Regions from separate parts of the Neoundibacterium parvum genome, predicted to be linked through region 3. Evidence: predicted binding sites of a transcription regulator. Region 3 holds the regulator's gene; each other region holds the start of a gene.

Region 1 (3,281 bases), 2.2 Mb from region 3:
TAATATAAACAATTTACTTAATTTGCACAATACTATTTTTTTTAATAAATTTGAGCTTACGCAAAAATTGTCCCAGCTAGGCGTGCCGCCGAAGACAGTACTTGAGTACGGCAAGGCGGATACAAAGCCGCTGGGGCGGTTTTGCGTAAGTCCTATAAATGCATAAACTAATAAGAAGAAGATGGATGGAATCTAAGTCTGAAATGTGACGACGGCATTACAATGCGAGGTTTCATCACTTAGTCATAAATTTCATTGATAATTGCGATATGGCAATATCAATTAAACTTACACAAATTCGCTCCTGCCCGGCGTAGCGCCGAAGACTGTACTTGGACGCTAGAGCGATTTTTTGTCAGTTGCAATCAATCAAAAGCCTTTATTAACGACTCAACTCCACTATCAACATGCTGCGACTCATTTCCTTATTATTTATACAGATATTTTTTTATTTATCACTAGCCTCCTCAGCCACAGCTGCCGAGGTCACTGGCGCAGGCTCTTCGGCGGCAGCGCCGCTTTACAATAAATGGTCGGAAATTTTTCAAAAGAAAACCAATTTGAAGATCGAGTACCTGTCGCAAGGTTCGTCTGCAGGGATTAAGAAGATCAAAGAAAAAAGCGTAGACTTTGGCGCTAGCGACGTCGCCGTGAGTCAAGAAGACTTAAAAAAATTCAGCCTAATCCAATTTCCATCGGCGATTTCCGGTGTGGTAGCTGTGGTGAATATTCCCGGCATTAAAGCGGGCGAATTACGCCTCAGTGGCAGCGTATTGGCAGGGATTTTCTCTCGTAAAATCAGTAAATGGAACGATGCCGAAATCAGCGCACTCAATCCGAATTTAAATTTACCGAATAAGGGCATTGAGGTCATCGTACGCTCTGACGGCTCAGGCACAACCTATAACTTTACCGACTACCTGAGCAAGATGAGTAGCGACTGGCAAACCAGTTATGGAAAAAATTTCAGCATCACCTGGCATAAAGATTTAACTGCAGTCAAAGGCAGCAGTAGCATAGTCACCAGTCTCAAGAAGACAGCGTACGCGATCAGCTATATCGATTTCAACTATGTGGTGCAAGATAAGCTAGATTTTGTACAACTCAAAAATCGCGATGGCAACTTCGTGGCGCCAAGCGCGGCCAGCTTCTCTGCCGCCTTAAATGCCAGCGCCTGGAAATCCTTAGGCACTTTCGAGGAAATGCTCACTGATAAGCCTGGCAGCAATGCCTGGCCAATTACCATGGGCACTTTCGTGATCATGCAACAAGCCAGCATCAATCCAGAAAAAGCGGCGACCACATTGAAATTCTATACTTGGGCATTTATGTCAGGCGATCAATTTGTTGACAGCGTCGACTTGGTGCGCTTACCCGATAAAGTACAGGCGCGCGCCTTCAAAGAAATGATGAGAGTCACTGATGCCAAGGGCGCGCCACTGGTGTGGAGCAAACTATAAAACTAGGTCTAGGGCAAAACCTGCGAACTGTTAGAGCAAGCATCTAGAACTGTCGTGGATGGCAAAGACCGTAAGTATTTCCGAGTGGAATGTAAACTTCAAACTACAAGATGAAAAGCAAAAATATTTTCAACTTTACGTCAGTTTAATGTTACTCAGACATCTATTTATATTTTAAACAACGTAGAATTCTGTCTTCTCATTTTACCTACCGGAAAACTCAATGTCCATGAAGAAGTTTGCACTCGCTGCCCTGATTTCCCTAGTTTCATTTGCCGCTCATGCTAAAGCGCCCGTCATCACTATCGCCGGTGGAAGCTTAGAAGTTGCCAAGACTGGCCATGTTTACGCGACGTTTTTGGGCTCCGATGCCGGCTACACCGATATTTTGTATTTCAACGGCAAAAAAATCTTTAACGGACAAACGTCGACATTAGGTCAATATGTTGATCTGGGTAAGTTTGTACAAGGTACCGCATTAACTTTTCAGTTGTATGTAAAAAACACTAAATATACTTTCTCTAGCGGCTTAGCGAGTTTAAATGCCGACAATGTTTTCCATGCGAACGCGGTATTAGGTAAGCATCACTCGGCCACTGTTGGCTTTGAAGACGCCTTCGGTGGTGGCGATAAAGATTTCAACGATATGAAATTTAGCTTGAGCAATGTGGTCGCCTACAATGCGATTCCTGCGATACCTGAACCATCTAGCTACGCCATGTTATTAGGCGGTTTGGGCTTGTTTGGTTTCCTGGCACGTCGCCGTCAAAAAACCAATTCTTTCCAAATGTAAATTTTAGTTCGAAATAGACAACGGCGCTCAGGCGCCGTTTTTTTCGTTCTTATTTTGCTACCACAGCTAGCTCAAGATTGTTCAGCGATCAAAATAAGTACTCGCACCATGCGGTGCCGCCATGAAGGGCGCCTGTGCCTCGGCACGCACTGAAAATGCCTGCAAAGCAGGGAAACGCGTAGCAGGCACCATCTCTGCATGCATTTGCTGGGTGAAATGCCAAGCCACTGCGGTGCTGATTCCGGCTTGGGTGTATCCCCGATTCTCAAAACTTAAGGGCTGCGCTTGTAACTCAGCCTCTAGTGCCGTGTAAGCGGCCAGCATCTGTCCTTGCACTCGCTCCAACCAGGGTGCGTGTATTTTTTCGGCCGGTCTGAGCTTGAGTTCATACACGATTTGCACACTTTTTTCGCAAGCCGCCAAAGCCAAACCTATCAAACGCAGGGCATGCTGACGCTCGGCGAATGTCGCTGGCAGCAAACTCTTGCCGGGCGCCGCCATGGCTTCGGCCAACTCCAGTATCAGGCTAGAATCCATCAGCACTGCACCTTCATCGCAGACTAGCGTGGGCGCTTTGACCACAGGATTAATTTGCTGGAATTCGGCAAAACCACCAAACACCGAAAGTGACTGGTGCTCGAAGCGCAAATCCAGCAATTGCAAAGATATCGCCACCCTGCGGACATAGGGTGAATCTAACATTCCTATCAATTTCATGAAATTCCTTTTCTGTAAATTTAGATGTTATTAAAACATATTTCTCCCAACTAAAAATATCTCATTCAAGGCAGGCCCAGCGCGCATATTCCATGCGGCTTTCCACCCTGCCTGGCCGCTAGCCCGCATGGGATATGTGTGTTGGCGGGGGGGACTGTAAAAAATGCGTCCCTGGGGCTTGAGTCAGAGACACGGGAGCCACTAGCGGCAAAACCACAAAGATGAATTTTCTTCATCGAATGACGTTAACGTTAACGTCAATTAATATGCTATTCTAAAAACAACAGGTGCAGCACGCATGGTCTTGCGTG
Region 2 (3,281 bases), 2.0 Mb from region 3:
CGCCAGTCTGGTGTTTTCCATGGGTACCCTCTCCTGGATCCCGCTCGTCATTAGTTACGTCAAACGTGGCGACGCTGCCGGCACCTTCGTCTACAGCCATCACACCTGGCAGATACGCTCATTCTTTTGGTATTTATTCTGGCTGATCTTAGGCGTTGTACTATTCTTCAGCATCATAGGCATCCCTTTGGCATGGCTAATCTTCGTAGGCGCGTGGATATGGAAAGCCTACCGTCTGATTAAGGGTTTTTCCGATCTCAATGCAAATAAGCCGATGGATGTGTAAGCCTGCTTGATTGTTTCTATTTTATTCGCGACATCGCTGGCCGCTCATGGAATCACCCAAAGTATCAAACCCGACGTCTATCCCGCAGTCATTGCACGGCTCAAGAATTTTGCTGCGGCCTCTACGCATGTCAGACGCCGCCGCCTTGCTGCTGGCCGCTGGCGATGGCGAACTCTGGGATTTGCCGTTTACCGTGATACCGTCCGCCACCACCGTGCACGCGTATATCCAAACAGCATTGGATGGGCAGCAGGCTGGCAGCGTCAGCCCCTATGTGATCGTGCTATTAAGCACAGGGCAAATCATAGGCTCTACCCGTTTTTGGAAAATCGACAGGCAACATCGCAAACTGGAAATTGGCAGCACCTGGATCGCCGCTTCGTGGCAAAAAACCTTCGTCAATACTGAGGCCAAGTTTCTGATGTTAAGTCATGCCTTCGAACAGATGGCATACGTAAGGGTGCAACTGAGCACCGATGAAATCAACCAAAAATCACGCAAGGCCATACTACGCCTGGGTGCAAAGCAAGAAGGTATAGTCAGAAATGAACGCATCATGCCAGACGGCCGCAAACGCAACTCGGTACGCTTTAGCATTATCGACGATGAGTGGCCAGAAGTACGCCGGCAGCTACAGCAAAAACTCTTGAATGATCCGGCCTGAAATCGCCCTCGACATGGCCAACAGCAAACTTTGAACTCACACTATTGTGTCGAAAAAATTTACATCGATCCTGCAATCGAGTTCGCCAACAATCCGAATACCTTGATTATATTGAATAAAAATTTCCGGCACATATTTTGCTTAGGGAAATGTTAGCTATAAATTTCCGCCGGCATTAACAAAACGACGGCAAAAAATCTTTGTAGCTGATCGTTCAATAATAAACAGGAGAAGCACCATGAAAAAATTATGTAAGTTGCTCGCAGGGTTTGCGCTGGCATTGTCAGCCGCTACGTCAAATGCCAACGTAGTCCTCAACAATTTATCGGCAACGTCTTCAAATATATCATTTGATATCGTGGGTACCATAACGACCCTAGGATCAGGCTTCCAACATCAATTCGGCTTCGGACACGTATCCAACCCGGCTTTGGATTGGATTACCTCATTTAACGGTGGGGCCTCTTCCGTTAGTGTCAGCGCCCCTACCAAACAGGCAATTAACACGGTTTATGATTTAACAGGAAGTTACGGCGAGAGCGTCTGGACGTCATCAAGTGCCAATTGGCTGATCGGCGACCAAATCGACTTGCATTACAACTTGGTCGGTGCCTTTAATTTGCTGAATTTCGATCCTAATGGTTTAGGATTTCAAGTCGGGTACAGCGTTGGTCCTGCCATCGAAAAAAGTAACAATATTTTGACGCAACAAACAAGCGCAGTCCCAGAACCATTCACGCTTGCGCTTTTTGGCCTTGGCCTGGCTGGCTTGGCAATTTCCCGTCGCAAAAAAGCCTGATATCAAGCCAAACTCAAATGGCCCGCCAAGTGCGGGTTATTTTTTGCCTATTAGGTTTTCAATACTCTTACTCGCTAAATTATGGCGGCAGACTTGCGCGCTTAAAAAAGCGCATGGAATATGCGCGTGGACCTGCCTAAATTTTAATTATTACCGCAACGACGAGCTCGCACGACTCAGACCGCTAGTAAGTTGAAAGGAAAAGCAGCGTTTTCAAATACAAGTTTTAATGCCCTAAGCCCCATCTTCACGCTATGATGACGACGCTAGGAACTGCTTTTATGTGGCATACCTTGTAGAGGCTAAACTTGCCATCGCATCCTAGATTCCGACACGCTAAAACGCACTTCCCTATTTCAATAAAAGGATACATCATGCAAAATTTTGAAGGTAATAAAGTACCGCAAGTCGATTTCAAACTCCATGAAAACAACCAATGGGTAGCGACCAATAGCGCCGAATTGTTTGACAATAAAACTGTTGTGGTGTTCTCCTTACCCGGCGCCTTCACACCCACCTGTTCATCCACTCATTTACCGCGTTACGAAGAACTTGCCCCGGTATTTAAAGCCAATGGCGTAGACAGTATTTTGTGCGTATCAGTTAATGATGGTTTTGTGATGGAATCATGGGGCAAAGACCAAGGCTTAAAAGCGGTGCGCCCTATCGCTGACGGCAATGGCACGTTCACCGATGGCATGGGCATGTTGGTAGATAAATCAGCGATAGGTTTTGGCAAACGCTCATGGCGTTATTCCATGCTGGTCAAAAACGGCGTGGTCAGCAAAATGTTCATAGAGCCAGATGTCGAAGGCGACCCGTTTCTGGTCTCCGACGCAGACAGCATGCTCAAGCACATTGCACCGAACGCTGCCAAACCTGAGCAAGTCGCGCTATTCACCAAAGAGGGTTGCCCATTTTGCGAGACTGCCAAAGAGCAACTCAAAGCCGCAGGTGTCAGCTATTTTGAAATGCCTTTGGCCGACAATGTACGCCAACGTTTATTGTCAGCCGTCGCGGGCAAAGCCACTTCGCCGCAAATGTTTGTCAACGGCAGCTTGATCGGTGACGGTGCGGCGATCAATGCATGGATTAAGGCGCGCGCTTAATCATTTTCTCGCCAGGTTCGCTTTTTCCCTCTTTGGAAATGACGAGCCTGGTTCAATTTCCAGCTTTAATTCAAGCAAACATCTGGCATAGATTAGCGCAGTGCATTGCGCTAATCAAATCATTCGCCGTTTAGCCCTTAGCCCTGAACCATGATCTTACGCAAGGCTTCCTCAAACACCTCGGCAGGCTGGCCACCTGAGATCAAGTGGCGCTCATTGATGATGATAGCTGGCACTGAACTAATGCCTTGCTGCTGATAAAAACGCTCGCGCTCGCGCACCTCGGCCGCATAGGCGTCGGACTCCAGAATACGCGCTGCCTCGACCGTATCTAAACCAACTTCGCCCGCCACCCTCAGCAGTACCTCATGTGCGGCTGGGCTTTCACCTTGACTAAAATAGACTTCAAACAAGGCTAGCTTC
Region 3 (3,281 bases):
TGCTGCGCACCATCTCTAAGGAGAGCGAGTTGAGGGCTTTTGGCCTATCTAAGGTGATGAAACCGATACGATTTTGTATAACGCTCTGTACGTGATTATTCATAGAATTTGGCTTGCCACGAAGGTGATGGAAATAAGAAAGTCCAAGAGTGCCTGCCTGGTCGCGCAATCTGCATGCGGCTTACCGGCTAGATAGGCTGGAAACCCGCATAAACAGTGTGCGACAGGCATGCCTACTTTTGAAACACAAAAAACTCGACTTGCCGTATGCTTTCGCAGTGATTTTTAACTTAATTGAGACTGTCATTTTATCCATTTTTTAGCTGGATAGACAATGAATCTGGGGGCGATTGGAAAAGGGCGATGCTGCGCAGCTTGCCAAGGAAGCGTACAAACCAGTCTTGTCGTGGAGGTGGATTCTAGACGGAAACAAAAAAGGACGCTGATGAGCGTCCTAGTTTTGGATTCCCTTTGCGGGTTGCTAGTCTTACACTGAGGCTGGATCAGGAATATGTTTGATCGCTTGATGCGGATGTTCCTGAATTTTGTCTTTGTGTTTAATGACCTGTCTATCTAGTTTGTCTACCAGAGTGTCGATGGCTGCATACAGATCATGCGCCAGACTTTCTACGTGGATATCTTTACCGCTGATGTGCAGATTAATATCTGCCTTATGACGTTTGTCCTTTTCTCGGAGCTTGTCGACCGTCAGGGTGACGGCGATATCAATGACTTGATCGAAGTGTCGCCTGATACGTTCTAGCTTATTTTGTACATGTTCACGAATTGCAGGAGTTACTTCAAGGTGATGACCACTGATGGTGAGATTCATAAAACGCTCCTATGGTGATGTTACTTGATGACACTATCGCTATTACTATGGGCCCAATCTGAAAAACCTGTTTGAGCTAAATCATATATAGCAATTTAAGGCAAAATTTCAAGAACAATATTTACAAAGATTTTCGCAAGCTGACTGGTGGAATTTTAAGGGCTTCGCGGTACTTGGCGACTGTGCGGCGCGCAATGACCATCCCTTGTTCACCCAGCATGTCTGCAATCTTGCTATCAGAGAGTGGGCTTTTCTGGTTTTCTGCTCCTATCAATTGTTTGATGAGTGCTCGTATCGCCGTTGATGATGCTTCTCCCCCGGTTTCAGTGGCGACGTGGCTACCGAAAAAATACTTCAGCTCAAACATACCATGTGGGGTCAGCATGTATTTCTGAGTGGTCACACGAGAAATTGTACTCTCATGTAAACCCAGTGTATCAGCAATTTCGCGCAAAACAAGAGGGCGCATCGCGACCGCTCCATGTGTGAAAAAGTTACGTTGTCTTTCAACTATCGCTTGCGAAACACGCAAGATAGTCTCGAAACGTTGTCGCATATTTTTGATCAGCCAACGTGCTTCCTGTAACTGCGGGGTAAGGCTGCCATCGCCACGATTTTGCTTCATGATATTGGCATACATGCTATTCACGCGCAGCTTAGGCATGATGTCTTGGTTCAATACCACTTGCCAGCCGTCAGCCGATTTGCTGACGATCACATCTGGCACCACATAATCAGAACTGCTGGCGGCAAACTCGGCGCCAGGTTTGGGTTTGCACAAACGTATCACCACCTGCGCTTCACGCAAATCTTCATCGTCGCAATTAAAAATTTTCTTTAAGCGAGCAAAATCGCGTTGCGCAAATAAGCCTATTTGCGTTTCTACTATGGCAAGTGCGAGGCGGCGGGTGACGAAAGGGATTTTGGGCAGACGTTTGATCTGCAGCGCCAGGCACTCAGCGCAGTTGCGAGCGCCCACTCCTGGCGGGTCAAAACTTTGCACCATAAACAAGGCAAAATTGAGTTCTTCAGGTTCGACCAAGAGTTCTAGCGGAATGCTGGAATGAATATCTTCCAGACTCTCGATCAGATAGCCGCTGTCATCGAGAGCATCGATCACCAATTCCACCAAGGCCAGATCGCGTGGTTCACGCAGATTCAGGCGCATCTGCTCTAGCAAATGTTCTTTTAGGGAAATATGCGCCGCTTCTAATTGCGGTCTTCCCTCATCTTCTTCTGAGGATTTACTGCCTTGCGGAGCGTCATCAAAACTCCAGTCGGTTTCGCTAGGACTGGTACTGTCGCTAGGATTACTGACTTCAGAGACTTCGCCCGAATCGCTACTTGCATTATTCTGATCATCAACGGGGCTGACCCCGAACTCCGTTTCTGAGCGTGATTCTGTACTGCCAATAGCGCCGTCCGCCAACAAGCGTACCGCGCTATCGAGAGGATTATCAACCCGCTCCAGCATGGGATTTTCTATCAGCAAGTTTTCTAGCTCTTGATGCAGTTCTAGCGTAGACAATTGCAGTAGCCGTATCGATTGCTGCAATTGTGGCGTGAGCGCCAGATGTTGCGAGGTGCGTAGCTGTAGGCTTTGCTTCATGCCGATAATGATTTCCGCTACATGCGGAAATGCTCTCCCAAATAGACGCGCCTGACCGATTCATTGCTGATGATTTCTTGCGGACTACCACTGGCTAATACCGCACCCTGATTAATGATGCAGGCGTGGTCGCAAATGCCTAAGGTTTCACGCACATTGTGATCGGTGATCAAGACGCCTATGCCGCGTTTTTTCAGGAAAGCCACGATGCGTTGTATCTCTATGACCGCAATCGGATCGACCCCGGCAAACGGTTCATCGAGCAGAACGAAGCGCGGATTGGTTGCCAGTGCACGGGCAATTTCTACCCGTCTGCGTTCACCGCCAGACAAAGAGAGCGCTGGATTTTCTCGCAAGCCTTCGATTTGCAAGTCATTGAGCAAGGCATCGAGACGCTGTTCGATGGCGGCTTTACTTAAAGATTTTCCGTGTTCATCGGTTTGTAATTCGAGTACCGCACGGATATTGTCTTCCACCGACAACTTGCGAAATACCGACGCCTCCTGTGGCAAGTAAGATAGGCCAAGTTTGGCGCGCTGGTGTATCGGTAGGCGCGAGATATCAACGCCGTCGATATCGATTTTCCCCGCATCTGAGGGGACTAAGCCGACGATCATATAGAAGGAGGTGGTCTTACCCGCGCCATTGGGGCCGAGTAAGCCGACTACTTCGCCACTTTTCACTTCTAAAGAAACATCGCGCACCACCTGGCGCGCCCCATAGCGTTTTTGCAAACCCTGAATGACGAGTGTACTAGTCATATTATTTGATCGGAGTAACAAGATTGACTGGTTTTGCCAGCTTGGGTTGCAGCGTCAATTTCACGCGACCAGCACCTGG

What was found. Region 3 encodes sigma-54, which starts transcription at its own class of promoters, with help from an activator protein. Its sites were predicted from a motif close to TGGCANGNAANCTGCTTT; they were not measured.
Region 1: a site for sigma-54 is predicted at 1,546-1,563, ahead of EJN92_RS21460 (DUF4114 domain-containing protein). Genes of this name have one in related genera too.
Region 2: a site for sigma-54 is predicted at 1,077-1,094, ahead of EJN92_RS17915 (PEP-CTERM sorting domain-containing protein). Genes of this name have one in related genera too.

Annotation. Positions count from the first base shown of each region.
Region 1 is NZ_CP034464.1:3,404,245-3,407,525, reverse strand. Features, by position in the region: gene pstS (phosphate ABC transporter substrate-binding protein PstS) at 408-1,460, shown strand; gene EJN92_RS21460 (DUF4114 domain-containing protein) at 1,690-2,253, shown strand; gene EJN92_RS14875 (glutathione S-transferase) at 2,335-2,970, opposite strand; cobalamin riboswitch at 3,239-3,281, shown strand, end outside.
Region 2 is NZ_CP034464.1:4,099,759-4,103,039, reverse strand. Features, by position in the region: gene EJN92_RS17925 (DUF4870 family protein) at 1-286, shown strand, start outside; gene EJN92_RS17920 (GNAT family N-acetyltransferase) at 333-950, shown strand; gene EJN92_RS17915 (PEP-CTERM sorting domain-containing protein) at 1,189-1,749, shown strand; gene EJN92_RS17910 (glutathione peroxidase) at 2,121-2,858, shown strand; gene EJN92_RS17905 (DsbA family oxidoreductase) at 2,996-3,281, opposite strand, start outside.
Region 3 is NZ_CP034464.1:1,215,216-1,218,496, reverse strand. Features, by position in the region: gene EJN92_RS05150 (enoyl-CoA hydratase/isomerase family protein) at 1-103, opposite strand, end outside; gene hpf (ribosome hibernation-promoting factor, HPF/YfiA family) at 488-832, opposite strand; gene EJN92_RS05140 (RNA polymerase factor sigma-54) at 954-2,441, opposite strand; gene lptB (LPS export ABC transporter ATP-binding protein) at 2,459-3,202, opposite strand; gene lptA (lipopolysaccharide transport periplasmic protein LptA) at 3,204-3,281, opposite strand, start outside.